DNA from 4 places in the Zhengella sedimenti genome. Region 1 is predicted to be linked to each of the others. Evidence: predicted binding sites of a transcription regulator. Region 1 holds the regulator's gene; each other region holds the start of a gene.
What was found. The regulator LexA, encoded in region 1, represses DNA repair genes until DNA is damaged. The targets are predictions, from matches to a motif close to TGTTCNNNNTGTGTTCNG.

Region 1 (7,071 bases):
CGTCTGGTACGAAGTGGACGGCGTGACGCCGGCGCGCGACCGCACCCTTGACGAGGTCCGCGATGCGGTGGTGGCGGCATGGACGGCCGACGAGCGCGCTGAGCGGCTGGCTGCCAGGGCTGGCGAACTGGAAAAGCGCCTTGCCGATGGCGAGACCCTCGACGCCATCGCCGCCGAACTGGATCTGGAAAAGCAGATCAAGCGCGGGCTGAAGCGCGGCGCCGACGATGCCGATATCGGCAAGGCCGGTGTCACCGCCGCCTTCTCCATCAGGCAGGGCGGCACCGGCCTTGTGCCGGGCCCGTCGTCGCAGACGCAGATCCTGTTCCGGGTCACGGAGGTGTTCGAACCGGCTGGCGCATCGGCCGAATCGATTCCCGATGCCGAACGCCAGCAACTGACCGGTGCGTTTTCAGACGATCTGCTGGAACAGCTTGTCGCCGTGCTGCGCGACAAGTACGCCGTGACCATGGACCGCGGCGCGCTGCAACGGGCCTTGTCCTTCTGAGGGGAAGGACGGCCGGAACCGATCCCGTATCGCGGAGGGGGCGATGAGTGAACTGAAAAGCGCGATAGCCAAGGTGGCAGAGGGCGCGCCGCTGAGCTTCGAGGAAGCGCGCAATGCCTTCGACATCATGATGTCGGGCAACGCGACGCCCAGCCAGATGGGCGGGTTCCTGATGGCGCTGCGCGTTCGCGGTGAAACGGTGGACGAGATTTCCGGCGCCGTCTCGACCATGCGCGCCAAGATGGTGCCGGTCGAGGCGCCCGCCGATGCCATCGACATCGTCGGCACGGGGGGCGACGGTTCCGGCACCTACAACGTCTCCACATGCGCCGCCTTCATCGTCGCCGGCTGCGGCGTGCCCGTCGCCAAGCATGGCAACCGCGCGCTGTCCTCGAAATCCGGCGCGGCGGACGCCCTCGCGGCGCTTGGCATCAACCTGGAACTTGATCCCGCCGGGATCGCGCGTTGCATCCGCGAGGCCGGACTGGGCTTCATGTTCGCGCCCGCCCACCATTCCGCCATGCGTTTTGTCGGCCCCACCCGCGTGGAACTGGGAACGCGCACGATCTTCAACCTGCTCGGGCCCCTTTCCAACCCGGCCGGGGTCAAGCGGCAGCTTGTCGGCGTGTTCGCGCCGCAATGGCTGGAATCGCTGGCCCATGTCCTCAGGGACCTGGGCTCGCAACGGGTCTGGATGGTCCACGGCGACGGCCTTGACGAGATGACCACCACAGGGGTTACCCATGTTGTGGAACTGAACGAAGGCACGGTGCGCCGTTTCGACGTGACACCTGAGGATGCCGGTCTGGCGCGCGCATCGCTCGCCGACCTCAAGGGCGGTGACGGCGCCCACAATGCGAAGGCCTTGCGCGGAGTGCTTCAGGGCGAGAAAAACGCCTACCGCGACATCGCCCTGCTGAACGCCGGCGCCTCGCTCGTCGTTGCGGACAAGGCGGAAACCGTCGCCGAGGGCGTCGCCATGGCCGCGGCCTCCATCGACGAAGGACGTGCCTTCGCCGCGCTGGAACGCCTGGTCGCGGTGTCCAACGCCGGCAAGGAAGCCTGACCATGGCCGATATCCTGAAGAAGATCGAAGCCTACAAACGCGAGGAAATCGCCGCCGCCAAGGCAGCCCTGCCGCTTGCAGAGGTAAGGGCCAGGGCACGCGATGCCGATGCGCCGCGCGGCTTCCTGAAGGCGCTTGAGGACCGCAAGGCGGCCACGCGCTTCGGCCTGATCGCCGAGATCAAGAAGGCCAGCCCGTCCAAGGGTCTGATCCGTGCCGATTTCGACCCACCGGCGCTGGCGCGCGCCTACGAGGCCGGTGGCGCGGCCTGCCTTTCGGTGCTCACCGACAGCCCGAGCTTTCAGGGTGCGCCCGAATTCCTGACGGCCGCGCGTGAGGCCGTCGCCCTGCCCGCCCTGCGCAAGGATTTCATGTTCGAGCCCTACCAGGTCTGGGAAGCCCGGTCATGGGGCGCCGACTGCATCCTCATCATCATGGCAAGCCTTTCCGACGGCGAGGCCCGCGCCCTTGAAGAGACGGCTTTCGAAGCGGGCATGGATGCGCTCATCGAGGTCCATGACGAGGCCGAAATGGAGCGCGCGCTGACCCTCTCCTCCCGCCTGCTCGGGGTGAACAACCGCAATCTGCGCACCTTCGAGGTCAGCCTCGCGACGACCGAGCGCCTGGCCGCGATGGCGCCGGACGACCGCCTGCTCGTCGGCGAGAGCGGCATCTTCACCCATGACGATTGCACGCGGCTTGCCGGCTGCGGCGTGACGACCTTCCTGGTGGGCGAAAGCCTGATGCGCCAGGACGATGTGACGGCCGCAACCCGCGCCCTGCTCGAGGGCGGCACCGCCCGCCGGGCTGTGGGCTGAGCCATGGCTGACCGTCTCACGCATATCGCCGATTCTGGCGAAGCCCACATGGTCGATGTCGGCGACAAGGCCGCGACCACCCGCACGGCCGTTGCGGAAGGCGCGGTGCGAATGAATGCCGGAACGCTCGCCATGATCCTGGCGGGCAATGCCAAGAAGGGCGACGTGATTGCCACCGCGCGCATCGCCGGCATCATGGCCGCCAAGAAGACGCACGAACTGGTGCCGCTGTGTCATCCATTGCTGCTGACAAAGGTGACTGTCGACATCGAGCCTGACGACGCCCTGCCCGGCCTTCGCGTACGCGCCCTGGCGCGCGTCAACGGCCAGACCGGTGTGGAAATGGAAGCGCTTTCTGCTGTCTCGGTGGCTTGCCTGACGATCTACGACATGGCCAAGGCCGTGGACCGCGGCATGGTGCTCACCGATATCCGCCTGATCGAGAAACAGGGCGGAAAATCGGGCCATTGGCGCGCAGAGGACTGAGGAAAGAGAACATGGCATTGCTTCCCGTCGCAGAGGCGCTGTCCCGGCTGCTTGAAGGCGCCGGACTGCTGGGCACGCAGGACGTGCACATCGCCGACGCGGCAGGCCGCTACCTGGCCGAGGACCTGGCCGCGCGCAGAACACAGCCGCCGTTCCCCGCTTCCGCCATGGACGGTTATGCCGTGCGGGCAGCCGACATCGCCACCGTGCCGGCCGAACTGGACGTGATCGGCGAATCCGCCGCCGGCCACCGCTTCTCCGGCAAGGTCGGTGCTGGCGAATGCGTCCGCATCTTCACCGGCGCACCGGTTCCGCCCGGCGCCGACACCGTCATCCTCCAGGAAGACGTGACGGTCCTTGGCGGCGGCCGCATCCGCGCCGGACAGTCAGAGCCGGAAGGCCGCAACATCCGCGTCGAAGGCCTGGACTTCCGCCAGGGCGGTACGATCCTGAAGGCCGGACGAAAGCTGGACGCCGCGGCGCTGTCGCTGGCCGCGGCAGCCAATCACGACCGCCTGCCGGTCGCGCGCAGGCCCCTGGTGGCGATCCTGGCGACCGGTGACGAACTCGTGCCGCCCGGCACCCTGCCCGGCCCGGACCAGATCATTGCATCCAATTCCTTCGGCGTTGCGGCCCTGGCCGCCGAGGCCGGCGCCGCGGTCATCGACCTGGGGATTGCCCGCGACGACCGCGCCGTCATAGCCGCCGCGGTCGGCCGCGCGCGCGATGCCGGCGCCGACATCATCGTCACCTTGGGCGGCGCTTCCGTCGGCGATCACGATCTCGTCCAGTCGGTCCTGACCGACATGGGCATGGACCTCGATTTCTGGAAGATCGCCATGCGGCCCGGCAAGCCCCTCATGGTCGGCCGCTTCGGCGAAACGCGCGTGCTCGGCCTGCCGGGAAATCCTGTCTCCAGCCTGGTCTGTGCCCATCTGTTCCTGCTGCCGCTGATCACCGCGATGTGCGGCGCCCGTCACGTCCACGACATCCGCATGGCCCGGCTGACCGTGCCGATGAAGGCCAATGGCGACCGGCAGGATCATGTGCGCGCGGTCTGCGCGGGCGATGGCACGGGCGGGCTCGGCGTCACGCCTTTCGAGCGCCAGGATTCCTCCATGCTTTCCACCCTCGCCGGGGCCAATTGCCTCGTGATCCGGCCCATCGCTGCCCCGCAAGCGGCAAAAGGCGTTGCGGTTCCCTGCCTCATCCTGCGCAATCCGGACACCTGACACCTTGCCCCGGACCGTCCTTTTCGGGACCGGATGGGCAGCCCCTTGCGGAACAGGACGGGAACAGATATGTTTGTTCCGGTTTTGTATTGCGACTCGTCTGGAGGTGGCCTGTGCTCACCCGCAAACAGCATGAACTTCTGCTCTTCATCCATCAGCGGCTGAAGGAGACGGGCATTCCGCCATCCTTCGACGAGATGAAGGATGCGCTGGACCTGGCTTCGAAATCGGGCATTCACCGCCTGATCACGGCGCTGGAGGAACGGGGCTTCATCCGCCGCCTGCCCAACCGGGCGCGCGCGCTGGAGGTGATCCGTCTTCCCGAGGCCATGGCGAACGGACCGCAGACGCGCGGATTCTCGCCAAGCGTCATCGAGGGTGGCCGGGGGCAACCGGCCGCGGCAAGACCGGCAACGCCCGAAGGCGATGCGGCGCAATCGATCGCCATCCCCGTGATGGGGCGCATTGCCGCAGGCGTGCCGATCGACGCGATCCAGCACCAGACCCACACCATTGCCGTTCCGCCGGACATGCTGGGCGGCGGCGAGCACTATGCGCTTGAGGTACGCGGCGATTCCATGATCGAGGCCGGCATCTTCGACGGTGACACGGTGATCATCCGCAACGGTCAGACCGCCAATCCCGGTGACATCGTCGTCGCCCTGGTGGACGAGGAGGAAGCGACGTTGAAGCGCTTCCGCCGCAAGGGCGCCTCGATTGCGCTCGAAGCGGCCAACCCGTCCTTCGAGACACGGATCTTCCCGCCCCACCGCGTCAAGGTGCAGGGCCGTCTTGTAGGACTGATCCGCCGCTACTGACGACCGGGAACGCCTTGCCTCGCGCGGCGTTCCCATCCTCTGTGAGGGAATGGTCCCGGCACCCTCTGGCAAGATGCCGGACGTTCCGCTTTCGGGAGGGGTGGTCCGGAGACCGGGAGCGGTCCGGTCGGATCAATGCGCGAAATTGTGCATCCCGCCATCGACCGGGATCACATTGCCGGTGATGTAGCCGGCCAGCGGCGAGGCGAGAAAGGCGACCAGGTTTCCGATATCCTCCGGTTTGCCGAAATATCCGATCGGAATGTTCCTCTCGATGAAGCTCTGCCGCGCTTCCTCGGTCGGATGCAGCCTGTTCAAGATCTGCTCGCTCACAATGCGGCCCGGCGGGATGGTGTTGACGGTGATGCCTTCCCTGGCGATGTCGCAGGCCAGCCCCTTTGCCCAGAGATGAACCGCTGCCTTTGCCGCGCTTGCAGCATTGACGCTGCGCGGTTCCATGGTGCCGCTCAGGTTGATGATGCGGCCCCAGCGGGCGGCACGCATGGCCGGCAACAATTCCTGTGTCATCCGCCGCACCGCGGTGAAGTTGAGCGCGAAAGCCTCGTCCCAGTCTTCATCCGGGGCATCGATCGGCAAGGGCCTCGACCCGCCCGCGCAATTGACGAGGATCTGGATCGGGCCGACCGCCTCCTGGGCTTCGCGGGCAATGCGCGCGACATCGTCCTTGTCCGTTATGTCGCCGGGGATCAGGACGAGCCGCCCATGGCCGGCGGCAGCCACCTTTTCGGCCAGCGCCTCCAGAAGATCCGCGCGCCGTGCTGTCGCAACAACGACAGCGCCTTCGCGTGCCAGGACTTCCACGATGCCCGCGCCGATGCCGGCGCTCGCGCCTGTTACCAGCGCCGTGCGTCCCTTGAGTTGCAAATCCATCCGGTCAGGTCCTCTTGAAGTAGTCGGCAAAGCGGTTCTTCTGAACCTTGCCGGTGGTGGTCAGGGGCAAGTCCTTCTCCTCCACGAAATGATAGAGACGCGGAACCTTGTAGGCGGCGAGTTCCTTGCGCATGGCCGCATCGAGGGTCTTTGTGAAGTCTTTAGGAACAGGGCCGCTCGGAACGATGACGGCGCCGATGATCTCGTCACGAACCTCGTCCGGCACTCCGACGACAAAGGCGAGCTTGACGCCGGGCTGGCTCATCAGCAGGTCCTCGACCTCGGCCGGCGACACGTTGATGCCGCCTGTCTTGATCATTTCCTTGATGCGGCCGCGGAAATAGAGAAAGCCGTCCTCATCGACGAACCCGAAATCGCCGGTGCGGAAATAGCCGTCCGGCGTGAACGCCTCGCGGTTCTTGTCCTCGTCCTTGTAGTACCCGATCGTCACATAGCGTTTGATCTGGATTTCCCCGATCCTGCCGCGCGGAAGCTCCTCATTCGTCTCCGGGTCGGCAATGCGCTGGATGACGCCGTCAAGCGGCCTGCCGACGGAGGCATGGACCTTGTCGCGTGGATCCAGCTTGCCGTCGCTGACATTGCAGTTTCCGTAGCTCTCGGTCAGCCCGTAGATGTGGCAGATTTCTGTCGCACCGAGTTCGACGATCCGCTTGAACTGTTCGACCGAACCCGTCGCTCCGCCCGAGCGCAGGCAGGTGAGATCGCGTTTGGGCCGGTCAGGGTGTTCGTGCATCGCTTGCGCCATGTTGGGCGTGCCGTAGAACAGCGTGCACCGCTCTTCCTCTATGATCCGCAGCGCTTCGCCCGCATCGAAATGTTCCTGCAGCACCACGCAGCCGCCATGGGTGAGAAGGTTGAACAGCGCGTTCTCGCAGCCCAGTCCCCAGTAGAGCGACACCGCCAGCCAGAGCCGGTCTTCATGGGTCACATGCATCCGGTTGCCGAGGTTCCACATGTTCTCGATCAGCGCATAGTGCTGGAGTTGGACGCCCTTGGGTGTGGAGGTCGAGCCGGATGTGTAGAGAAGATAGGTCACGTCCTGCGGATCGATGGCCGCCGCCGCGTCGTCCAGGACCTTCTCCGGCACGTCGCGTCCCAGTTCCGGAATGGTCTCGAAGGCGATGCTGTCGCGATAACCCCGGGATCCGTGGTGGATCAGTGTCTTCAGCTTCGGCACCTGCTGGTCATGCGGCTCGAGTTCGCCAAGCATCGCCACATAATCATATTTCAG
Region 2 (7,071 bases), on a different contig from region 1:
CACCTTCGGCTCGGAACTCGACGAATCGTAGTTCTCCTGGAAATCGACCGTCTCCTTGTCGATATCCTCCAGCAGGTCGTGGGCGACCTTTTCCAGCCGCGATTCGGTGTATCGCATCGCCGCCGGCGGATCGCCGTCGATGGAGCCGAAATTGCCCTGCCCGTCGATCAGCGGCAGACGCATCGACCAGTCCTGCGCCATGCGCACCATGGCGTCATAGATCGCGGCATCGCCATGCGGGTGATACTTACCCATGACGTCACCGACGATGCGCGACGACTTCACGTATTTGCGGTTCCAGTGGAAACCGCCCTCGTGCATGGCATAGAGAATGCGCCGGTGAACCGGCTTCAGCCCGTCGCGCACATCGGGAAGCGCGCGGCTGACGATCACGCTCATGGCGTAGTCGAGATAGCTGCGCTGCATCTCCTCGATGATGGAGACGGGCTCGATGCCTTCGGGAAGCCGGGGCGGTGTTGGCTGGTCAGTCAAATGCGTGTCACGATCACTTTGGAATCACTTGTTTCCGTATATAGGATTCCACGCGGCCATTCCAATTTCGGCGCCGGTTTTCCAAAGGCAAACGCCGGCACGCACGGGTCCTTGCGCCATGCCGTCACGCAAAGGTCGCCGGATCGCCGGGAAACGGCTAGGCTGTCGGCCGAATCCGGAGGCTGAAACTGGAAACGCCCATGTTCAACGACATGATCGCCACCGCTATTGTCACGCTGCTGGTCACCATCGACCCGGCCGGCCTCGCGCCGCTTTTCCTGGCCGTCACGCGCGGCATGGACCGGGCGCAACGCAACCAGGTCGCCTGGCGCGCCGCGGCGATCGGCTTCGCGACGCTTGCGCTGTTCGCGCTCGCCGGCGCCGGCATCCTGGCCGTCTTCGGCATCACCCTGCCGGCCTTCCGCGTCGCCGGCGGCCTGCTCCTGTTCTGGATCGCCTTCGAGATGATCTTCGAACGCCGCCAGCAGCGCCATGAACACACGGCGGAAGTGGCGATCAGCGCCGACGAGATCCGCCAGGTCGCGGTTTTCCCGCTGGCGATTCCGCTGATCGCCGGCCCCGGCGCCATTTCCGCCGTCATTCTCCTGTCCGGCCAGTTCGCCGAACCCGGCCCGCGCACTGCGCTTATCGCCATTGTCGGTGCCATCATCCTGCTGACGTGGTTGGTCTTCCTGCTGGCTGACAGGATCGACAAGATCCTCGGCGAAACCGGCCGGTCCATCCTCACGCGCCTGCTCGGCGTGATCCTGTCCGCCCTCGCCGTGCAGTTCGTCGCCGACGGCATCAAGGCGCTGGCAGCCGCCTGACGGCCACAGGTCCGGTCAGAAACGGCCCTTGAGCGGAAGCGTCATTTCCATGCCGCCCCAGCCATGAACGGAATCATGGGCACGCACCGTCACTTCTTCCAGGTGGTCCGGGATGACGATGCCGGACTGGCTGCGCGTGAACGGCTGCTCGTCGACATGGGGATGCGCCAGCACGCGTTCGCCCAGCACGGCGCCGTCCGGACCGATCACCTGCCAGCGGTCGGCATAATGGTCCCAGCCCTCGTCGGCGTGGCGGACCGTGACATGGAACGTGTAGGAGCCGTCCGAGGATTGCGAGTAGCGCGCATCGACGACGTCAGCCTCACCGGCCAGCGCCGGAAGCGCGAGCAATGAAAGGAGGATGGCAAGAAATGAATGTCTCATGACGCGGGAGAATGACCGCGCCTGCGGACACGCGCCAATCACGAATGGTTCAGCCCGGAATCTGTCCCCTGGCCGCAAGATCGCGGACGGTTCGATCCCGAAATGGCAAATCCCCGCGGCAGGCACGGGGATGATGCAGACGGGGCGTCAGGCGCTGCCCCCTGTACCGGAGGCCGTCGAGGAACCATTTGTCCGCCACGGCCTCGCAGGGGGATGAGCCACGCGAGGCAGGATCCCCCGGACAATCAGAACGGAATTTCGTCGTCGAGATCGCGGGAATAGCCGCCGCCCCCGCCGCCGCCCTGCTGGCCGCCGCCATAGCCGCCGCCGCCGGACGGTCCCGACGAGCCGAAATCCGAACGCCCTTGCGAACCGCCGCCGCCGCCATAGCCGACCTGGCCCTGGTCGCCGCCGCCGCGTCCGTCGAGCATCTGCAATTCGCCGCGATAGCGCTGCAGCACGATTTCGGTCGTGTAGCGGTCCTGGCCCTGCTGGTCCTGCCATTTGCGCGTCTGCAACTGGCCTTCCAGGTAAACCTTCATGCCCTTCTTGAGATACTGCTCGGCCACCTTGCCAAGCTGCTCGTTGAAGATCACGACATTGTGCCACTCGGTGCGCTCGCGCCGCTCACCGCTGTTCTTGTCGCGCCAGGTCTCCGAGGTCGCGATGCGCAGGTTGACCACCGCATCGCCGGAATTGAGGCGGCGCACCTCCGGGTCAGCGCCCAGATTGCCGACCAGAATGACCTTGTTCACGCTTCCCGCCATGTTCCAACTCCGTCTTTCGCCGCCGGGCGACAGTATGTAGCCCGCATGTCTCTTGAATTCCGCCGCACTCTAGCGGGCTGCGGCCATGATTGCGCGGTCCCCGCCCCCTGCTTTTCGCTCTGTCCACAAGCTAGATGGCGGACAAGCAACGCGACAGTGGCCAGCTTCTCGATGTTCTATATTTGTTCGCATGGACGCGGTCAAGGGGATGCCCTGGCAAGGTCACATGCGATCATCACCGGGCAGACTGCCACACGAGAAATTGGCCCGGCCGCGATCCTGTATCTTGCGCGCGCCGGGCCTTTTGGGGTCTGCCCTTCAACCGGTTTTGGCCGGAGGTGTGTCCGGGCCGGAACTGTATAGCCCGCCTTTCGTCGGCTGGCAGGCCGGCCCGGTTCTGTCAGTCAGATTGTCGGCGAATTGCCGGTGTCCCCTGTCACGCGGTGCCGCTCAGGCACCGGGGGCCTTGCAACCCGTGGCCCGCCGCATCTGGGCGGACCTTCCGGGATTCTTCGGCGGTTCCATCGAACAATCCCTTTCCCGTCGTCGGTTTGCATCCTGGCCGGAAAAACCGGCCGCTCGGGCATCCGCGGGGATCGTCTGCCATGGCGGGAGCATTCCCTGATGCTTCGTTCCGCCGGCGCCTCATCCTGTCCGGATGCTACCTTGCAGGATGCGCCCGCAGCCGCCGCCGGTCAATGCCCGCGCCGATCACATTTTGTGCCGGAACTGCCGGTTTATCCACCGGCTTTCCACAGGTGTTCTTGTTTTGTCCGCGATTCTGTGGATAGTGTGGGGAAAGCTGTCAGCAGGATCGCGGCCGCCTCTTTCCATGCCGTGAACAATGACTACATGAGACGCAATCCCGGCTGGACAGCGCCGGACGTTCCGGAACCAGTCCTGTTTTCCTGCCGGCCGCCGGGCCGGACCCGCTGCGAGCGATCATGACAGACCACAAGATGATAACGGTGCGCGGCGCGCGCGAGCACAACCTCAAGAATGTCGATCTCGACCTGCCGCGCGACAGCCTGATCGTGATGACCGGACTGTCGGGGTCCGGCAAGTCGTCGCTCGCCTTCGACACGATCTATGCCGAGGGCCAGCGCCGCTACGTCGAGAGCCTCTCGGCCTATGCCCGGCAGTTCCTCGAAATGATGCAGAAGCCGGATGTCGACCAGATCGACGGCCTGTCGCCGGCCATCTCCATCGAGCAGAAGACCACAAGCCGCAATCCGCGCTCCACCGTCGGCACGGTCACCGAGATCTACGACTACATGCGCCTGCTCTTCGCACGCGCCGGCGTTCCGATCTCGCCGGCCACCGGGCTGCCCATCGAGAGCCAGACGGTGAGCCAGATGGTCGACCGCGTTCTGGCCATGGAGGAAGGCACCCGCCTCTACATCATGGCGCCCATCGTGCGCGGCCGGAAGGGCGAATACCGGAAGGAACTGGCGGAACTCCAGAAGAAGGGTTTCCAGCGCGTCAAGGTGGACGGCGAGTTCCACGAGATCGCCGATGTCCCGCCGCTGGACAAGAAATACAAGCACGACATCGACGTGGTCGTCGACCGCGTCGTCGTGCGCGCCGACCTCGCCGCCCGCCTGGCCGATTCCATCGAGACCTGCCTGAGGCTGGCCGACGGCCTGGCCGTGGCCGAATTCGCCGACCGGCCCCTGCCGCCGGAGGAACTGTCGGGCGAGGCAGCCAACCGCTCCAAGAACGACACCCATGAGCGCGTCGTCTTCTCGGAAAAGTTCGCCTGCCCGGTCTCCGGCTTCACCATTCCGGAGATCGAGCCGCGCCTGTTCTCCTTCAACAACCCGTTCGGCGCCTGCCCGGGCTGCGACGGCCTCGGCCACCAGCAGGCCATCGACCCGGCGCTTGTCGTGCCCGAGCCGCATGTGGCCCTGCGCGAGGGCGCCATCGCCCCCTGGGCCAAGTCCACCTCGCCCTATTACCTGCAGACGCTCGAAGGGCTCGGCAAGGCCTACGGCTTCAAGGTGGGCGACCGCTGGCGCGACCTTTCCGAAGAGGCGAAGGACGCCATCCTGCAGGGCACCGGAAGCCGCAAGATCGAGTTCACCTATGATGACGGCCTGCGCACCTACAAGGCCGCCAAGACATTCGAGGGTGTGATCCCGAACCTGCAGCGCCGCTGGAAGGAGACGGAATCCTCCTGGGCGCGCGAGGAGATCGAGCGCTACATGTCGGCCACGCCCTGCCCGGTCTGTTCCGGCTTCCGGCTGAAGGCCGAGGCCCTGGCGGTCAAGATCGACGGGCTGCATATCGGCCAGGTTACCGAGATGTCCATCCGCCGCGCCAACGACTGGTTCGAGACCCTCCCCGAACGCCTGACGGACAAGCAGAACGAGATCGCCGCGCGAATCCTGAAGGAAATCCGCGAACGGCTGCGGTTCCTCAACGATGTCGGTCTCGACTACCTCACCCTGTCGCGCAATTCCGGAACGCTGTCGGGCGGCGAGAGCCAGCGCATCCGCCTCGCCTCGCAGATCGGTTCCGGCCTGACCGGCGTGCTCTACGTGCTCGACGAGCCCTCCATCGGCCTGCACCAGCGCGACAACGACCGCCTGCTCGGCACGCTGAAGCACCTGCGCGATCTCGGCAACACGGTCATCGTCGTGGAGCATGACGAGGATGCGATCCTCGCCGCCGATCACGTGGTCGACATCGGCCCGGCCGCCGGCATCCATGGCGGGCGCGTCATCGCCAGCGGCACGCCTGCCGACATCATGGCCCATCCGGACTCGCTGACCGGCAAATACCTGTCCGGTGCGATGGGCATTCCCGTACCCGCCGAACGCCGCAAGCCCTCGAAAAGCAAGCGCATTCGCGTGGTCGATGCGCGCGGCAACAACCTCAAGGGCGTCACGGCCGACATCCCGCTCGGCACGTTCACATGCGTCACCGGCGTTTCCGGTGGCGGCAAGTCCACATTCCTCATCGAGACGCTGTTCCGGGCCGCCTCGCGCCGCATCATGGGCGCGCGCGAAAACCCTGCCCCGCATGACCGCATTGAGGGGCTGGAGCATGTCGACAAGGTCATCGACATCGACCAGTCGCCCATCGGGCGCACGCCACGCTCCAACCCGGCCACCTATACCGGCGCCTTCACACCGATCCGCGACTGGTTCGCCGGCCTTCCGGAAGCCAAGGCGCGCGGCTACCAGCCCGGCCGTTTCTCCTTCAACGTCAAGGGCGGGCGCTGCGAGGCCTGCCAGGGCGATGGCGTCATCAAGATCGAGATGCACTTCCTGCCCGATGTCTACGTCACCTGCGACGTCTGCCACGGCAAGCGCTACAATCGCGAGACGCTGGAGGTCACCTACAAGGGCAAGTCCATCGCCGACGTGCTCGACATGACGGTGGAGGAAGGCGCGGAGTTCTTCGCCGCCGTTCCGGCCATCCGCGACAAGCTGGAAACGCTGGCACGCGTCGGCCTGGGGTACATCCATGTCGGCCAGCAGGCGACCACCCTGTCGGGCGGCGAGGCACAGCGCATCAAGCTGGCCAAGGAATTGTCGCGCAAGGCCACGGGCCGCACGCTCTACATCCTCGACGAACCGACGACCGGCCTGCATTTCCACGATGTCGCCAAGCTGCTGGACGTGCTGCATGAACTGGTCGACCAGGGCAACACGGTGATCGTCATCGAGCACAACCTGGAGGTCATCAAGACCGCCGACTGGGTGCTCGATCTCGGTCCCGAGGGTGGCGACGGCGGCGGCGAACTGGTAGCCTCCGGCACGCCGGAGGACATTGCCGCCGAACCGCGCAGCCATACCGGCGCCTATCTGAAGGACCTGCTGGCGCGCCGCCCCGGCCGCAAGGTCGAGGCTGCCGAATAGGCCTCCGGTTCGCGGAATGCCGTCTTGACGCACGTCAATGACGGATTCCGCCGCCGCGCCATTCTTTTCGCGTTCCTGCCTGCCGCCCGCGGCAGGCTCGTGAGATGTGAAAGGATGAACCCATGTCTGACAAGAACACACGGCAGGACCTGTCCCTGTGGTCCGGCAATCCTTTTGCCGATTTCCGCAAGCAGATGGATGACCTGATGGAAGGCTTCTTCGGCTCCGGCGGCACGCTCGCCGCCCGTTCCGGTCTGCCCTCGCTTGACATGACCGGCGCGGTCCGGCCTGCCATCGACATTGCCGAAAACGACGAGGCCATCACGCTGACCGCCGAACTGCCCGGCATGAGCGAGGACCAGGTCGACCTGACCATCCGCAACGGCATGCTGACGCTCAAGGGCGAGAAGAAGATCGAGCATGATGGCGACCGCGATGATGTCCACGTCATCGAACGCTCCTATGGCGCTTTCCAGCGGTCGTTTCCGATTCCCGAGAGGGTGGATGCGGAAGCTATCGAGGCAAGCTTCGACAAGGGCGTGCTCACCGTGACCATGCCCAAGCGCAAGACCGCATCCGCCGGCGGCCGCAAGGTCGAGATCGGCAAGGGCTGAAACGCCCGGCGCCGGCCGGTCCGGTCAGGGCGCGGGGAAGCGGGTCCGCGCCAGTGCCTCCGCCAAGTCCTCGGCGATCGGCCGCTGGCCGGCGGCCTTCCCGGCTTCGCCGTGCAGCCAG
Region 3 (7,071 bases), on a different contig from region 1:
TCGATAATGTCCTCGATGGCGTCGCGGGGTTCCGAAAGCGCGGCCGCGATGGTCTCGATCCCCACCGGCCCGCCACCGAAATTGCGCGCGATGAGATTGAGATAGCGCCGGTCGAGCTGGTCCAGCCCCATGGCGTCCACTTCCAGCCGGGTCAGCGCCTCGTCGGCGATCGTCCGGGTCACGCTTTCGGCCCGCGCCACTTCGGCGAAGTCGCGCACCCGGCGCAAGAGCCGCCCCGCGATGCGCGGCGTGCCGCGCGAGCGCCGGGCGATTTCCGTCGCTCCGTCCGGCCCCATTGGCAGGCCCATGATCCGCGCCCCGCGCCGTACGATCTGCTCCAGTTCCTCCACCGTGTAGAAATTCAGCCGCACCGGGATGCCGAAGCGGTCGCGCAGCGGGTTGGTGAGCAGGCCCAGCCGCGTCGTGGCGGCGACCAGCGTGAATTTCGCCAGGTCGATTTTCACCGAGCGCGCCGCCGGCCCCTCGCCGATGATGAGGTCGAGCTGGAAATCCTCCATCGCCGGATAGAGGATCTCCTCAACGGCGGGATTGAGCCGGTGGATCTCGTCGATGAAGAGGACGTCGCCCTCTTCCAGGTTGGTGAGCAGCGCCGCCAGGTCGCCCGCCTTGGCAATGACCGGGCCGGAGGTCGAGCGGAAATTCACGCCCAGTTCCTTGGCCATGATCTGCGCCAGCGTCGTCTTGCCCAGCCCCGGCGGGCCGACGAAGAGCACATGGTCCAGCGCCTCGCCGCGCGCCTTGGCTGCCTCGATAAAGATCTTCAGGTTGGCGCGCGCCGCCGCCTGGCCGGTGAAATCGTCCAGCGTTTGCGGGCGCAGCGTGGCGTCGATGTCCTCCCCGCGCTTGCCGGCGGAGATGAGGCGGTCAGCTTCGGTCATGACGTTTCATTCGCATTGACGCGCCATCAGCGCAAGCTGCTGCCTCACCGCGCCAGTTCCTTCAGCCCGAGCCGGATGAGCTTGGCCGAATCCGCGTCATCGCCCGCGCTCTTGAGCGCCGCCGCCACCGCATTGGCCGCCTGGTCGCGCGAATAGCCCAGATTGGTGAGCGCCGACACGGCATCGGCGACCGGCGCGGAGGCCACGCCCTCGCCGATCGCCTGCTTCATGCCGATGGAGGCCGCCGCCTCGCCGGCAAATGCCGGCGCCTTGGCCTTCAGTTCGATGACGATGCGCTCGGCCACCTTCTTGCCCACGCCCGGCGCCCGCGACACCATGGCGATATCCTTGAGGGCGATGGCATTGGCCAGTTCCGATGGCGTCAGTGTGGAGAGCACCGCCAGCGCCACCTTGGCGCCCACGCCCTGCACGCTTTGCAGAAGGCGGAACCATTCGCGTTCCAGCGCGGAGGCAAAACCGTAGAGCCGGATCATGTCCTCGCGCACATAGGTCTCGATGAACAGGACGGCCGCCTCGCCGGCATTCAGGTTTGCCAGCGTGCGCGCCGGGCAGAAGGCCACATAGCCGACGCCATGCACGTCGATCACGGCATGATCCTCGCCGATCTCGTCCACCGTGCCCTTCAACTTGCCGATCATCTCACACCGCCCTCAGCAGCGCGCGCCGCTGCGCCTCGCCCACCCGGTTGTGCGCGTGGCATATGGCAATCGCCAGCGCATCCGCCGCGTCGTCGCTTTCAAAGGCGGCGCGCGGCATCAGCACCTTGAGCATCATCTGGATCTGCTTCTTGTCGCCGTGGCCGACGCCGATCACCGATTTCTTGACCGCGTTCGGCGCATATTCGGCCACCGCCAGCCCGGCGCGGGCCGGAACCAGCATGGCGATGCCGCGCGCCTGGCCGAGTTTCAGCGTGGCTGTCGCGTCCTTGTTGACGAAGGTCACTTCCACAGCGGCCTCGTCGGGCCGATGGCAATGCAGCACGTCGGCCAAACCGTCATGCAACTGGCAAAGCCGGCTGGCAAGGTCCGCCTTGCCGTCCGAGCGCACGGTCCCGGAGGCCACGAATTTCAGCGAATTGCCGAGGGTCTCGATCACGCCCCAGCCCATGTTGCGCAAGCCCGGATCGATGCCGATGATACGAATCGCCTGTCCCATGCACGCCACCTTGTTCCATTCCACCAAGGCTTGCCAGTGAAAAGTGAACAAATCAGAAACATATGCACAGCACGCATGGCGCCGCGCTCAATGGCCGGCAGGTGTGCAAAACCCGTGCACGCCCGGCCGGTTTGCATTATGGCAGGCAGCCGTGCCGAGGACCCGAACGCCCATGCCCCTACCAGCCCTTGATGTCACCCTTGCCGCCGTACTCGTGACGCTTCTGCTGGCCGGCCTCGTGCGCGGCTTTTCCGGTTTCGGCACCGGCATGGTCGCCATCCCGGTGCTGGCTGCCACCCATGATCCCGTGACGGCGGTCGTGGTGGTCGCCATCGTCGACAGTCTTCCGCAGCTTCCCGCCGCCCTGCCGGTTCTCAAATATGCCCGCTGGCGTGAAGTCCTGCCGCTGGCCGCCGGGGCGATCCTGCTTCTTCCCGCCGGCCTTGCCGTCCTTCGCATGGGCGATCCGCTGGTCCTGCGCTGGGTCATCTGCCTGTCCGTGCTGGCCGGCCTCGCCGCGCTGGCCTCCGGCTGGCGCTATCTTGGCCCGCGCCCGCCGCTTCTGTCGGCTGGCGTGGGGGCCGTGTCCGGTTTTCTGGGCGGCATCGCCGGCATACCCGGACCGCCGCCCGTGCTCTACTGGATGGCATCGCCGGAACCGCAGGGCGTGATCCGCGCGAACCTCATGGCCTTGCTCCTCCTGCTGGAGATCGCAACGCTGGCCAATGTCGTCCTGGGCGGCATGGTCACCGGCGAACGGTTCCTTCTGGGACTGGCCGGCGCGCCGGTCTATCTGGCGGGCATTATCGCCGGCCGCGCCCTGTTTCCGCTCGCCTCCGCGGCAACCTATCGCCGCCTTGCCTTTGCGGTCATCCTGTTCGCTGTCATCACGGCACTGCCGCTCTGGAACGGCTGAACGCCGTCAGCGTCCGCCAAAAGCCGTCTTCAGAAGGTCGATCTGCGCCGAGACAGGGTTGCCGTCGGGTCCGCGCGGCACCTGGCCGCCACCGTAGATCTCGGTGTCCATGAGCCGCACATGGCCCTGCAGGCGCAACGACCGGCGCACGAGGTCGCGGAACGTGTCCGGCAGTTCGTTCCAGCCCGGCGCGCTCTCGTCCGCCGAACCGGTATCCAGCTTGACCTTGGTCTTTTCCGCCGCCACCTGGTCGCGCGACATCTCGCCCGAATTGGCCGCCCGCTGCAGCAGCAGCCATGAAGCGATCTGCATCAACCGCGTCGTCAGGCGCATGGATTCGGCGGCGTAAAGCGTCGCCGCCACCCGCGACAGGCCCTTTGCAGCCTTGCGGCCGTCCCCATCGAGATAGGTCGCCGCCTCCTCAACCAGCCCCATGCCTTCCGCATAGAGCGGCTTGAAGCGGTCGGAGAACACCCGCCGCTCCGCCAGCCGGATCGGCCCTTCGCCTGTCGTCTTCTTCTCAGCCATACGCCCTGGAACCCTGCACATCAGTCCTTCGGGCAGAAACGTCGCCCGCGGCCGCCCGGACACTGTCTTAACGCGGCCCGGTCAGAATTGCAGGTCGTGGCCCGCGCTGGCAAGACCATGTTTAACGAAAGGTTAATTCCCCCCGGCCGGCCGCCGCGGCGGCAAAAAAAGAGCCGCTTCAAGGGAAGCGGCCCATGGAAGTTTTACAGGGAGGCGTCAAACAGAATGGCTCAGGCCACTCAGGTTCGAATCCAGATAACTGGATACCCACAGTAATGACTCGTCAGGGTTAAGCACCGGTTAACGGCGGATCCGTTTTCTGCAACCGCCTGCAATTTCTTGCGGGCGAATGCTCGCGGTCATTCCGTCTACAGCCCCCTGGCCTCGTCGCGCAGCCGGAATTTCTGGATCTTGCCGGTCGATGTCTTGGGGATTTCCGCGAAAATCACCTGCTTGGGGCATTTGAACCGCGCCAGCAGCGCGCGGCAATGCTCGATGATCTCCGCTTCGCTGGCCGTCTTGCCCGCCTTCAGTTCCACATAGGCAACGGGTGTCTCGCCCCATTTCTCGTCCGGCTTGGCCACCACCGCGCAGGCCGCCACCGCCGGATGCTTGTAGAGCGCGTCCTCCACCTCGATGGAGGAGATGTTCTCGCCGCCGGAGATGATGATGTCCTTGGACCGGTCCTTGAGCTGAATGTAGCCGTCTGGATGCATCACGCCGAGATCCCCGGAATGGAACCAGCCGCCGCCAAAGGCTTCCGCGCTCGCATCCGGGTTCTTCAGATAGCCTTTCATGACAATGTTGCCCCGGAACATGACCTCGCCGATGGTCTCGCCGTCATGCGGCACCTCGTCCATGGTCTCCGGATCGCGCACCGTCAGGCCCTCCAGCGCGGCATAGCGCACGCCCTGCCGCGCCTTCTTCGCGGTGCGCGCGCCCTTCTCGAGGTCGTTCCATTCGCCCTTCCACTCGTTGACGACGGCCGGCCCGTAGGTCTCGGTCAGCCCGTAAAGATGGGTGACGGCAAAGCCCGCATCCGCCATGCCCGACAGCACCGCTTCCGGAGGCGGCGCGGCGGCCGTGTTGAAGGTCACGGTCTGCGGGAAATCGCGCTTCTCATCTTCCGGTGCGTTGATCAGCGTCGACATGACGATCGGCGCGCCGCACAGCGTCGTCACGCCCTCGTCGGCGATGGCGTTATACATCGCCTTCGCGCGCACCCAGCGCAGGCAGACATGGGTGGAGGCCGTCACGGCCAGCGTCCAGGGAAAGCACCAGCCGTTGCAGTGGAACATCGGCAGCGTCCACAGATAGACCGAATGCTGGCCCATGCCGGAGTGGATCGTGTTGGCATAGGCCATCAGCGCCGCGCCGCGATGGTGATAGACCACGCCCTTCGGATTGCCGGTCGTGCCGGACGTGTAGTTGAGCGAGATCGCGTCCCACTCGTCATCGGGCATCTCCCAGGCAAAGCCGGGATCGCCGGCCGACACGAAATCCTCGTAATCCTGCGAACCGATGCGCTCGCCCTTGGGATAGGGCGCGTCATCCGGATAGTCCGGATCGTCATAGTCGATGACCAGCGGCTTCACGGTCGCGATCTTGAGCGCCTCGGCCACCACGCCGGAGAACTCGCGGTCAACGATCAGCACCTTCGATTCGGCATGGTCGAGCTGGAAGGCGATGATGGCCGGATCGAGCCGCGTGTTCAGCGAATGCAGCACAGCCTTGACCATCGGCACGCCGAAATGCGCCTCCAGCATCGGCGGCGTGTTCGACAGCATCACCGACACCGTGTCGCCCTTGCCGATGCCCGTGTTGCGCAGCGACGAGGCGAGCTTCAGCGCGCGCGTCCAGAACTGCCCGTAGGAAATGCGCTGGCTGCCATGCACGATGGCGGTGTGGTCCGGAAAGGTCTTCGCCGCGCGTTCCAGATAGGTCAGCGGTGTAAGCGGCTGGTAGTTGGCCTGGTTCTTGTCCAGGTCGCGGTCATAGGCACTGGCCATCGTCTCGTTTCCTCCCGGCAGAAGACGCTATTCGCTTGCTGCAATTAACCAGCCGCGATGCCGCCTGCCAAGCGATCAGGCCGCAAACCTTCGTCCGATGCCCGTCAGCCCGAAAGCGCGGCCAGGCCGTCATGGATCAGCTTGACCGCGACAATGGCCACCATGGTGTAGGTGAAGGGATAGAAGACCTCCGGCTTCATGCGCTTGACCAGCCAGGCGCCGGCCAGCGTGGCCAGCGGCGCGAAGGGCATCAGAACGGCAGAAGCCATGAGGTTTCCGGTGCTGAACTCCCCCAGCAGGAAATAGGGCAGCACCTTTACCGCGTTCACGATGGCGAAATAGATCACCGACGTGCCGGTATAGGTTCGCGGATGCAGGCCCAGCGGCAGCGCATACATCTGGAAGGGCGGACCGCCGGCATGGGCGACGAAGCTCGTATAGCCGGAGATCACGCCCCAGAACGCGCCGCGAATCCGGCTCGGTGGCCGTTCGACGGCCGATTTGCGCAGCTTCAGCCAGAACCAGCGGCCGGCAAACAGCGCCGCGATCAAGCCGATGATCAGCTTGACCATGTCGGTGGAGACCGACGAGGCCAGCCACCAGCCGATGGCGATGCCGGCCAGTGCGCCCGGCAGCATGTAGAACAGCGTCTGGGTATGCCGGTAGCCCCGCCACGTCCACAGGGAGACGACGTCCATCAGGATGAGGATCGGCAGCATGATCGCCGCCGCCTGCACCGGTGGCAGGACGAGCGTCATCATGGGCACGCCGATCAGCGCCGTTGCGCCGCCAAGCCCGCCCTTCGACAGGCCGACGAGGAGCACGGCCGGCACACAGACGGCATAGAACCAGGGATCGCTGAGAAGGCCTTCCATGGACGTCCGTCGTCGGTCGGGGGCGGGCCGGCGCGAAACTGCCGGCCTGTCCCTGCATAGCCGGTTGCGGCGCGATTGGCGACAGGGCGGCGCGTTTTCCCCGAACCTGCGTCGCGCCCTTGCGCCGCCGCCCAATTGCGACCATTTTCTGCCGCCAATCGGAAACGGTCACGAACAGGACGCCATCAACCATGCCGCATTCAACGCCGGACACCCGCTGCCGCCTCGTCCTCATCGCGCCGGACATGGCCGATGACGGCGCGCTTGCCGCGGCCATCGCCGACGCACTGTCGGGCGGCGACGTGGCCTCGCTGATCCTGCCGGCCTACGGTCTCGCCGAGGCCGCCTTCCAGGCCCGCTGCGCGCATATCGTACCGTTGGCCCAGGAGAAAGGCGTGGCGGTGATGATCGTCGATGACACCCGCACGGCCGGCCGCGTCCATGCCGACGGGGTCCACCTGGAGAACGCGAGGGCGGCCATGGCGGAGACGGCCGAGCGTTTCGACGGCAAGCTGATGCTGGGCGTCGGCGGCGCCAAGACCCGCCACGACGCGCTGGAGCTGGGCGAGGCCCGCCCCGACTACATCTTCTTCGGCCGCATCGGCTACGACACGCAACCCGAGGCGCACCACCGCAACCTGGCGCTGGGCGAATGGTGGGCCGAAATG
Region 4 (7,071 bases), on a different contig from region 1:
GATGCTGGCCGCTGCCCTGCCATCGGCTTTTGCCGGGCGGATCGCCGATCTGGGCGCGGGCGCCGGCGGGGCCGGCCTAGCTGCCATCGCGCGCTGCCGTTCCGCCAGCACCGTCCTGTTCGAACGCTCCGCCGACATGGCCAGTTTTGCCCGCCAGACGCTGGACCTGCCGCAAAACGCCTGGCTGGCGCAACGCGCCTGCGTGGTGGAGACGGACGTGACGCTGCGCGGAAGCGCGCGGGCACAAGCGGGGCTGAGCGACAACGGCTTCGACGCCACGCTGATGAACCCGCCCTTCAATGCCGGGCATGACCGCCAGACGCCCGACGGACTGAAGGCGGAAGCGCATGTGATGGAGGACGGCCTGCTGGAGGCATGGATCCGTACCGCCGCCGCGATCACCCGCTCGCGCGGTCTCGTCGCGCTGATCATCCGTCCCGAGGCGATCCGCGCGGCGCTGGACGCGCTGGAAGGGCGCTTCGGCGCCCTGGAGGTCAAGCCGATCCATCCGCGCGGCGATAGCGCGGCCATCCGCATCGTCATTCGCGGCGTGCGGGCCTCACGCAAGCGGCTTTCCTTCGCTCCGCCGCTCTTCCTGCACGAGGCTGGCAGCGACCTGTTCTCGCCGCCGGCCGATGCCATCAACAACGGCAGGGCGTCGCTTTTCGGCGACTGAGCGGCCATGGCCCATTGTGCGCTGCCCTTTCCTTCTTACATTGCATTCCAGACACGACACGACCGGAGAGACACGTGGCCAATGCGCTGACCCGCCTGCTTCCGAAGAAACTGCGCCCGGAAGGCAAGACCATCCCCGTCATCCGCCTGCATGGCGTGATCGCCTCGGGGGGATCGCTCGGCCGGCCCGCGCTCAACCTTGCCAGCGTGGCGGGCGTCCTGGAGAAGGCCTTCGCCTACCGCGATGCGCCCGCCATCGCCGTCTCGGTCAATTCGCCGGGCGGATCGCCGGTGCAGTCGCGCCTGATCTTCCGGCGCATTCGCGACCTGGCGAAGGAAAAGGACAAGAAGGTCATCGTTTTCGTCGAGGATGCGGCAGCGTCGGGCGGCTACATGATCGCCTGCGCCGGCGACGAGATCATCGCCGACCCGTCCTCCATCGTCGGGTCCATCGGCGTCATTTCGGCCGGTTTCGGATTTCCCGAACTCCTCAAGAAGATCGGCGTGGAACGCCGTGTCTACACCGCCGGAGAGAACAAGGCGGTGCTCGATCCCTTCCAGCCGGAAAAGGCAGATGACATCGAGCGGCTGAAACGCCTGCAACTGGACGTGCACAAGACCTTCATCGACCTGGTGAAAACACGGCGCGGCGACCGGCTGGCCGACGACCCGGAACTGTTCACCGGCGCCTTCTGGGCCGGCGAGGGCGCGCTGCAACGCGGCCTTGTCGACGGGCTGGGCGACATGCGCTCCTTCCTGAAGGATCGCTACGGCGAAAAGACCAGCCTCAAGCTCATCAGCCCTCCACGCGGACTTTTCGGACGGCGCGGCATGTTCGGTTTCGACGCCGGGCGCGGTGGCGAGATGGTGCATGCGCTTGCAGATGCGGCGGATGAACGCGCGTGGTGGGGCAGGTTGGGCCTTTGAGCGCGGCGCCAAGAGGGGTAGAATGGCGCTCATGAACAGCCGGCGAAGACCCATCCATCGCCGGAAGGAGGAAAAGATGGCCCAGATATTCCTGTTGGGCGCAGTCGGTCTCGTCGCCTGGTACGGCTACCGGTCCTTCGTCAGGGAGGCCGAACGCGTCTCTGCCAAGGTGCGCCGGGAGGAAGCGGAGCTCCGGAACCGCGCCCATGGCACGCTCGTCCAGGATCCCGAAACCGGCGAGTACCGCATCAAGAAGGACTGATCGCGCTTGCATCCTGTCCAGGACGCCGGCGGGCGCTGGCATGTCCGTGCTCCGGCGAAGGTCAACCTTGCGCTGCACGTCACCGGCCGGAGGCCCGACGGATACCACGATCTCGACACGCTGGCCGTGTTCACCGACTTCGGCGACCGGATCACGCTGGAACCGGCGGATGACGACCGTTTCACGATCTCCGGTCCGATGGCCGGCGGCCTCGACCCCCACGCGCCCAACCTGGTGACCGGCGCGCGCGACCTGCTGCGCAAGGCGCACGGTTTCGGGCCCGTCGCGATCCATCTGGAGAAGCATCTGCCGGTCTCTTCCGGGATCGGCGGGGGATCCTCCGACGCCGCGGCCACGCTGCGCGCGCTCAACGCCGCTTTCGGTCTCGGGCTGGACAGGCCGGCACTCGCCGCGCTGTCACTGCCGCTGGGCGCCGACCTGCCGATGTGCGTGCATGGCGTGCCGCTGCGCGCGCGCGGAATCGGCGAAGCGATCGAACCGCTCCCCGGCTTTGCGGGCCTCGCCATGGTGCTGGCCAATCCGGGCGAACAGGTGGCGACGCCGGCGGTCTTCAGGGCCCTGGCACGGCGCGACAACCCGCCCCTGCCCGCGCCGCCACGTGGCGGCGGCGCCGCGGCAATCGCAGGCTGGCTGGCACAGACGCGCAATGACATGCAGGACGCGGCCGCCAGCCTCTGCCCGGTCATCGGCGAAACCCTGACCGCACTGGCCGCCGAAAGGCCGCTGCTTGCCCGCATGTCGGGTTCCGGCGCAACCTGCTTCGCCCTGTTTTCGAGCCTGGCGGAGGCGCGACGCGCGGCCGGGCGAATAGCCACGGCGCATCCGGCATGGTTCGTCGTGGCGACCGGAACCCTTGCCAGCAACGGAGAAAGCCATGAGCCGGATTGACGAGACAAGGCCCTTCATTCCCGTCCGCTTCGCGGTGCTGACCGTTTCCGACACGCGCTCACTGGACGAAGACAGGTCCGGGCGGACGCTGGCGGAACGTATCGCCGAGGCCGGCCACCAGTTGGCGGACCGGGCCATCGTGACGGACGACGTCGACGCCATCCGTGCGCGCGTGAAGGCATGGACACAGGGCAGCACGGTGGACGCCGTGATCACCACCGGCGGCACGGGCTTCACCGGCCGCGACGTGACGCCGGAAGCCCTGGAACCGCTGTTCGACAAGCGGATGGACGGGTTTTCGGAGGTTTTCCACCGCATTTCCTTCGACAAGATCGGCACATCCACGATCCAGTCGCGGGCGACCGCCGGCGTTATCGACCAGACCTTCGTGTTCGTGCTGCCGGGATCGCCCGGTGCCTGCAAGGACGCGTGGGACGGTATCCTCAAGGCGCAGTTCGACTACCGGCACATGCCGTGCAACTTCGTGGAGATCATGCCGCGACTGGACGAGCACCTGAAACGCGGCGGTGGCGCCAAGAGCGCCTGATCCGCCGGGGTCAGTCAGCCGCCCGGCGCACCGGCGCGGGGCTGATCAGGCCGGACAGCCTGCGCGCCGACAGTCCGCGCGCCATGGCTTCGGCCGTCCGCGCCGACTTGCCGAGCGCCAGTGCCTGGCGCCGTGTCATGACCAGCCCGTCGGCAAGCGGGCGGCGGGCAGTAAAGACGCGGGTGAAGAAACCCGGCCGGTCCTCCTTCACGCGGGTGAAGCGGGCCGGCGACGCCAGTTTCCCGGTATGGGCGATGACCGGATCCATCCAGCCCTCAACCGGCCGGGCCCCCGGTTCCAGGAACAGGATCCATTCGCAGCGCGCCCGGCGCAGCGCCGCCTGAAGGTCCCCGCCCGCGACGAAGACACAACCGGCCTGGTCGGCGACCTTGTGGGTATGATCCACCGAATGCCGGTCACAGACGACCACATCGCGGACAACGCCTTCGACGGCCGCCGGAACAAGGGCGGCGAGCGTCCGCGCAAGGGGCTCCTCGTCATTGTGGGTCTCGATCAGGACAGTCAGCATGACAAAGACATTTAGCCGATGCATGAATGCAAATCCAGACGGGTTATTGCTCCAATCATCGGATTTCAAAGCACTTTTTCGAGGCAATTGCCCATTTCGTCACGCCATTGCCAGCCAGGAACCGGCGGATGGCCGGCCGGGATCCGCATAAATGTTCTTGCTTTGTTCGTTTTACGGCATTAGGAATATTGTCGTGGACGGGAGTCGCGAGAAGCCGGAGGCATCGTCATGGAACAGATCGCAAAAGCAGACCGCTCGGCCTTTGCCGAAGGAGGCCCGGACATGGCCAACGCGCTTGTCAATGCCAGCGGCATCAGGCTGGAGGAAAGCCGCCGGCGCGGACGGGCCTCGGCCATCAATCCATCGGGACGTTTCGAGGCCCTGAGCCGTCATGTCTTCGACGATGGCTGGGACCTTGAAGAGGAACTGGCGCCGTTCAAGACGGTGACGCAGGTGGAGAAGCCGCGCACGATCATCACGCGCAACGATTCGCCCGACATTTCCTTCGACCGCTCGATCAATCCGTATCGCGGATGCGAGCATGGCTGCGTTTACTGTTTCGCGCGACCGACCCATGCCTATATGGGTCTTTCGGCGGGCCTCGACTTCGAATCGAAGCTTTTCGCCAAGCCCGATGCGCCGAAACTGCTGGCGCGCGAACTGGCAAGGAAGGGTTACGAGCCGCGCACCATTGCCATCGGCACCAATACCGACCCTTACCAGCCGGTCGAGAAGACCTGGCGGATCATGCGCGAGGTTCTGGAAGTGCTGGAAGCGGCCAATCATCCGGTCGGCATCGTCACCAAGTCGGCGCTGGTGGCGCGCGACGTCGACATTCTCCAGCGCATGGCCGCCAAGGGCCTCGTCAAGGTGGCGCTCTCGGTTACCACGCTCGATCACCGCCTGTCGCGGACGATGGAGCCGCGCGCGGCATCGCCGACCCGGCGGCTGGAAACCATGAAGCGGCTTTCGGATGCCGGCATACCGGTCTCGGTGATGGCTGCGCCGCTGATCCCGGGCCTGAACGACCACGAAGTGGAACGTATCCTCGATTCCGCTTCGGCCGCGGGCGCCACTGAGGCGGGTTTCATCATCCTGCGCCTGCCGCTGGAGGTGGCGCCGGTGTTCAAGGAATGGCTGCTGCGCCATTATCCGGACCGCTACCGCCACGTCATTTCCCTCATCCGTTCCATGCGGGGCGGAAAGGACTACGACGCGGAATGGGGACGCCGCATGAAGGGCAGCGGGCCCTATGCCTGGCAGATCGGGCGGCGCTTCGAGATCGCGGCGCGACGGCTCGGCCTCAACACGCAGAAGCTCCGCCTGAGAACCGACCTGTTCACGCCGCCACAGCCGGAGGGCCAGCAATTGTCCCTGCTCTGACATCGCGGCGGAATACCGCCGCACACCCAATTCCGATTTCCGCCGGTCAATCCCCTGTCCCCGTCCGGCGGCTGCCTTGCCGGGTTCGCCGCAACATTCCCGGCTAAGGCCTTGCGGGGAATCGGTGCGCGGTGCAAGCATGCCGCTCATGGCTCGCACCCCGTCCGATTCCCCGCTTCTTTTCGACCTGGTTCCACCCGCGCCGGACTTCAGCTTCGAAGCGGCGCTCATGCGGGACGGCCAGTTCCCTGTCGCCGGACTGGATGAAGCCGGCCGCGGCCCGCTCGCCGGCCCGGTCGTGGCGGCGGCAGTCATCCTCGATCCGCACGATCTTCCCGAACGGCTCGACGATTCGAAACGCCTCGGGGCGGACGACCGTGACCGCCTTTTCGGCGTCATCCTCGAAAAAGCGGTCGCCACTGCCATTGTCTCGGTTTGCGCCGAGAGCATCGACAGGACCGACATACGCGTGGCGAGCCTGGAAGCGATGAGCCGCGCGGCGCATGCCTTGTCCGTGGCACCCCGTCACGCGCTCGTCGACGGCCGTGACGTGCCGCCCGACATGCCCTGCCCCGGCCGGGCCCTGATCAAGGGCGACCAGCGCTCCATGTCGATTGCCGCGGCATCGATCCTCGCCAAGGTCACCCGTGACCGCATGATGGCGCGGACCTGCCCGGCTCATCCCGCCTACGGACTGTCGATGCATGCCGGCTATGCCACCAGGCGCCACCGTGAAGCGATCGCGATCCATGGCGGCGTGATGCGGCTGCACCGGTTCAGCTTCGCTCCCTTGAGGAAATCCTAGCGGTTCCAGACGCGGCTGTCGCCTGATCGCCTGCTGTCCGGACAGGCCCCGGCACGGGCGCATGGCAACCGAAGCAACATCCGGCCGCGTGCCCGGCACAAACGAGAAACGCCGCGAAGGATGACCCTCGCGGCGTTCCGGTTCTGAATTCCTGCCGGAAACGGATCAGTTCATCCGGTTCTTGACCTCGGCCAGCGAAGACTTGAAGAGATCGCCCGCTGTCGCGGTATCGACCTTGCCGGCGAGAACCGTGCGTGCCGCCTCGACCGCCAGATCGACAGCCGTGGCGCGCACCTCGTTGACGGCATCGCGCTCGGCCTGGGCAATCTTCTGTTCTGCCACGGCGGTCCGGCGGGTGACATATTCCTCAGCCTTCTGCTTGGCTTCGGCCTTGAGAAGCTCCGCATCCCGCTTGGCGGCCGCGACGATGGTCTCGGCCTCCTCCTCGGCTTCCTTACGCTTGCGCTGATATTCGGCAAGCACCTGCTGGGCTTCCTCACGCAGCTTGCGCGCCTCGTCGAGGTCATTGCGGATCTTGTCGGCGCGCGCATCAAGCGACTTGGCGATGACCGCGGGCACCTTCAGCCAGACCAGCAGGCCGAGGAAGATGACGAGGGCAACCAGAGCCCATACGGATGCAAGGGATGTAGCGTCCATGACCTGTGATCCTTATCCGTTGACGGCCTTGACCGCCTGGGCGATCTCGGACTTCGTGGCCTTGCCGACAAGCTGTTCGACCAGCGCCATGGCCGTGTCCTCGGCGATCGTCCCGACTTCCTTCATCGCATCGGACTTGATGGACGCGATGCGCGATTCGGCGTCGGCCAGCTTCTTTTCAAGCGCGGCCTCGGTTTCCTTGCGCTCGGCGTCGGCCTCGGCCTTGGCGGCGTCGCGCGCCTCCTGGCCGATCTGGTTGGCCTTGGCCCGTGCATCGGCCAGTTCCTGCTCGTATGCCGCGATGGCCTCGTCGGCCTCCTGCTTCATACGGGCAGCCTGGTCCAGATCCTGGGCGATCCGGTCATGCCGGACTTCCA

Region 2: a site for LexA is predicted at 3,230-3,247, ahead of uvrA (excinuclease ABC subunit UvrA). Genes of this name have one in related genera too.
Region 3: a site for LexA is predicted at 2,119-2,136, ahead of ruvC (crossover junction endodeoxyribonuclease RuvC). Genes of this name have one in related genera too.
Region 4: a site for LexA is predicted at 4,002-4,019, ahead of ACLB6G_RS08685 (PA0069 family radical SAM protein). Genes of this name have one in related genera too.

What each region holds. Positions count from the first base shown of each region.
Region 1 covers NZ_JBKFFP010000004.1:363,846-370,916, forward strand. The annotation lists gene ACLB6G_RS13690 (peptidylprolyl isomerase) at 1-508, shown strand, start outside; gene trpD (anthranilate phosphoribosyltransferase) at 552-1,574, shown strand; gene trpC (indole-3-glycerol phosphate synthase TrpC) at 1,577-2,392, shown strand; gene moaC (cyclic pyranopterin monophosphate synthase MoaC) at 2,396-2,878, shown strand; gene ACLB6G_RS13710 (molybdopterin molybdotransferase MoeA) at 2,890-4,110, shown strand; gene lexA (transcriptional repressor LexA) at 4,224-4,928, shown strand; gene ACLB6G_RS13720 (SDR family NAD(P)-dependent oxidoreductase) at 5,061-5,819, opposite strand; gene ACLB6G_RS13725 (class I adenylate-forming enzyme family protein) at 5,824-7,071, opposite strand, start outside.
Region 2 covers NZ_JBKFFP010000011.1:54,120-61,190, forward strand. The annotation lists gene gyrA (DNA gyrase subunit A) at 1-492, opposite strand, end outside; gene ACLB6G_RS19990 (MarC family protein) at 693-1,319, shown strand; gene ACLB6G_RS19995 (hypothetical protein) at 1,335-1,703, opposite strand; gene ssb (single-stranded DNA-binding protein) at 1,949-2,470, opposite strand; gene uvrA (excinuclease ABC subunit UvrA) at 3,415-6,336, shown strand; gene ACLB6G_RS20010 (Hsp20/alpha crystallin family protein) at 6,459-6,950, shown strand; gene ACLB6G_RS20015 (NAD(P)H-hydrate dehydratase) at 6,975-7,071, opposite strand, start outside.
Region 3 covers NZ_JBKFFP010000001.1:844,494-851,564, reverse strand. The annotation lists gene ruvB (Holliday junction branch migration DNA helicase RuvB) at 1-899, opposite strand, end outside; gene ruvA (Holliday junction branch migration protein RuvA) at 944-1,558, opposite strand; gene ruvC (crossover junction endodeoxyribonuclease RuvC) at 1,560-2,075, opposite strand; gene ACLB6G_RS04230 (TSUP family transporter) at 2,248-2,991, shown strand; gene rcdA (protease adaptor protein RcdA) at 2,998-3,519, opposite strand; gene ACLB6G_RS04220 (acyl-CoA synthetase) at 3,888-5,528, opposite strand; gene ACLB6G_RS04215 (sulfite exporter TauE/SafE family protein) at 5,633-6,403, opposite strand; gene ACLB6G_RS04210 (thiamine phosphate synthase) at 6,595-7,071, shown strand, end outside.
Region 4 covers NZ_JBKFFP010000002.1:641,089-648,159, forward strand. The annotation lists gene ACLB6G_RS08655 (methyltransferase) at 1-676, shown strand, start outside; gene ACLB6G_RS08660 (S49 family peptidase) at 751-1,602, shown strand; gene ACLB6G_RS08665 (hypothetical protein) at 1,679-1,864, shown strand; gene ACLB6G_RS08670 (4-(cytidine 5'-diphospho)-2-C-methyl-D-erythritol kinase) at 1,871-2,773, shown strand; gene moaB (molybdenum cofactor biosynthesis protein B) at 2,760-3,320, shown strand; gene ACLB6G_RS08680 (glycosyl transferase family 2) at 3,331-3,873, opposite strand; gene ACLB6G_RS08685 (PA0069 family radical SAM protein) at 4,078-5,232, shown strand; gene ACLB6G_RS08690 (ribonuclease HII) at 5,381-6,037, shown strand; gene ACLB6G_RS08695 (F0F1 ATP synthase subunit B) at 6,203-6,694, opposite strand; gene ACLB6G_RS08700 (F0F1 ATP synthase subunit B) at 6,707-7,071, opposite strand, start outside.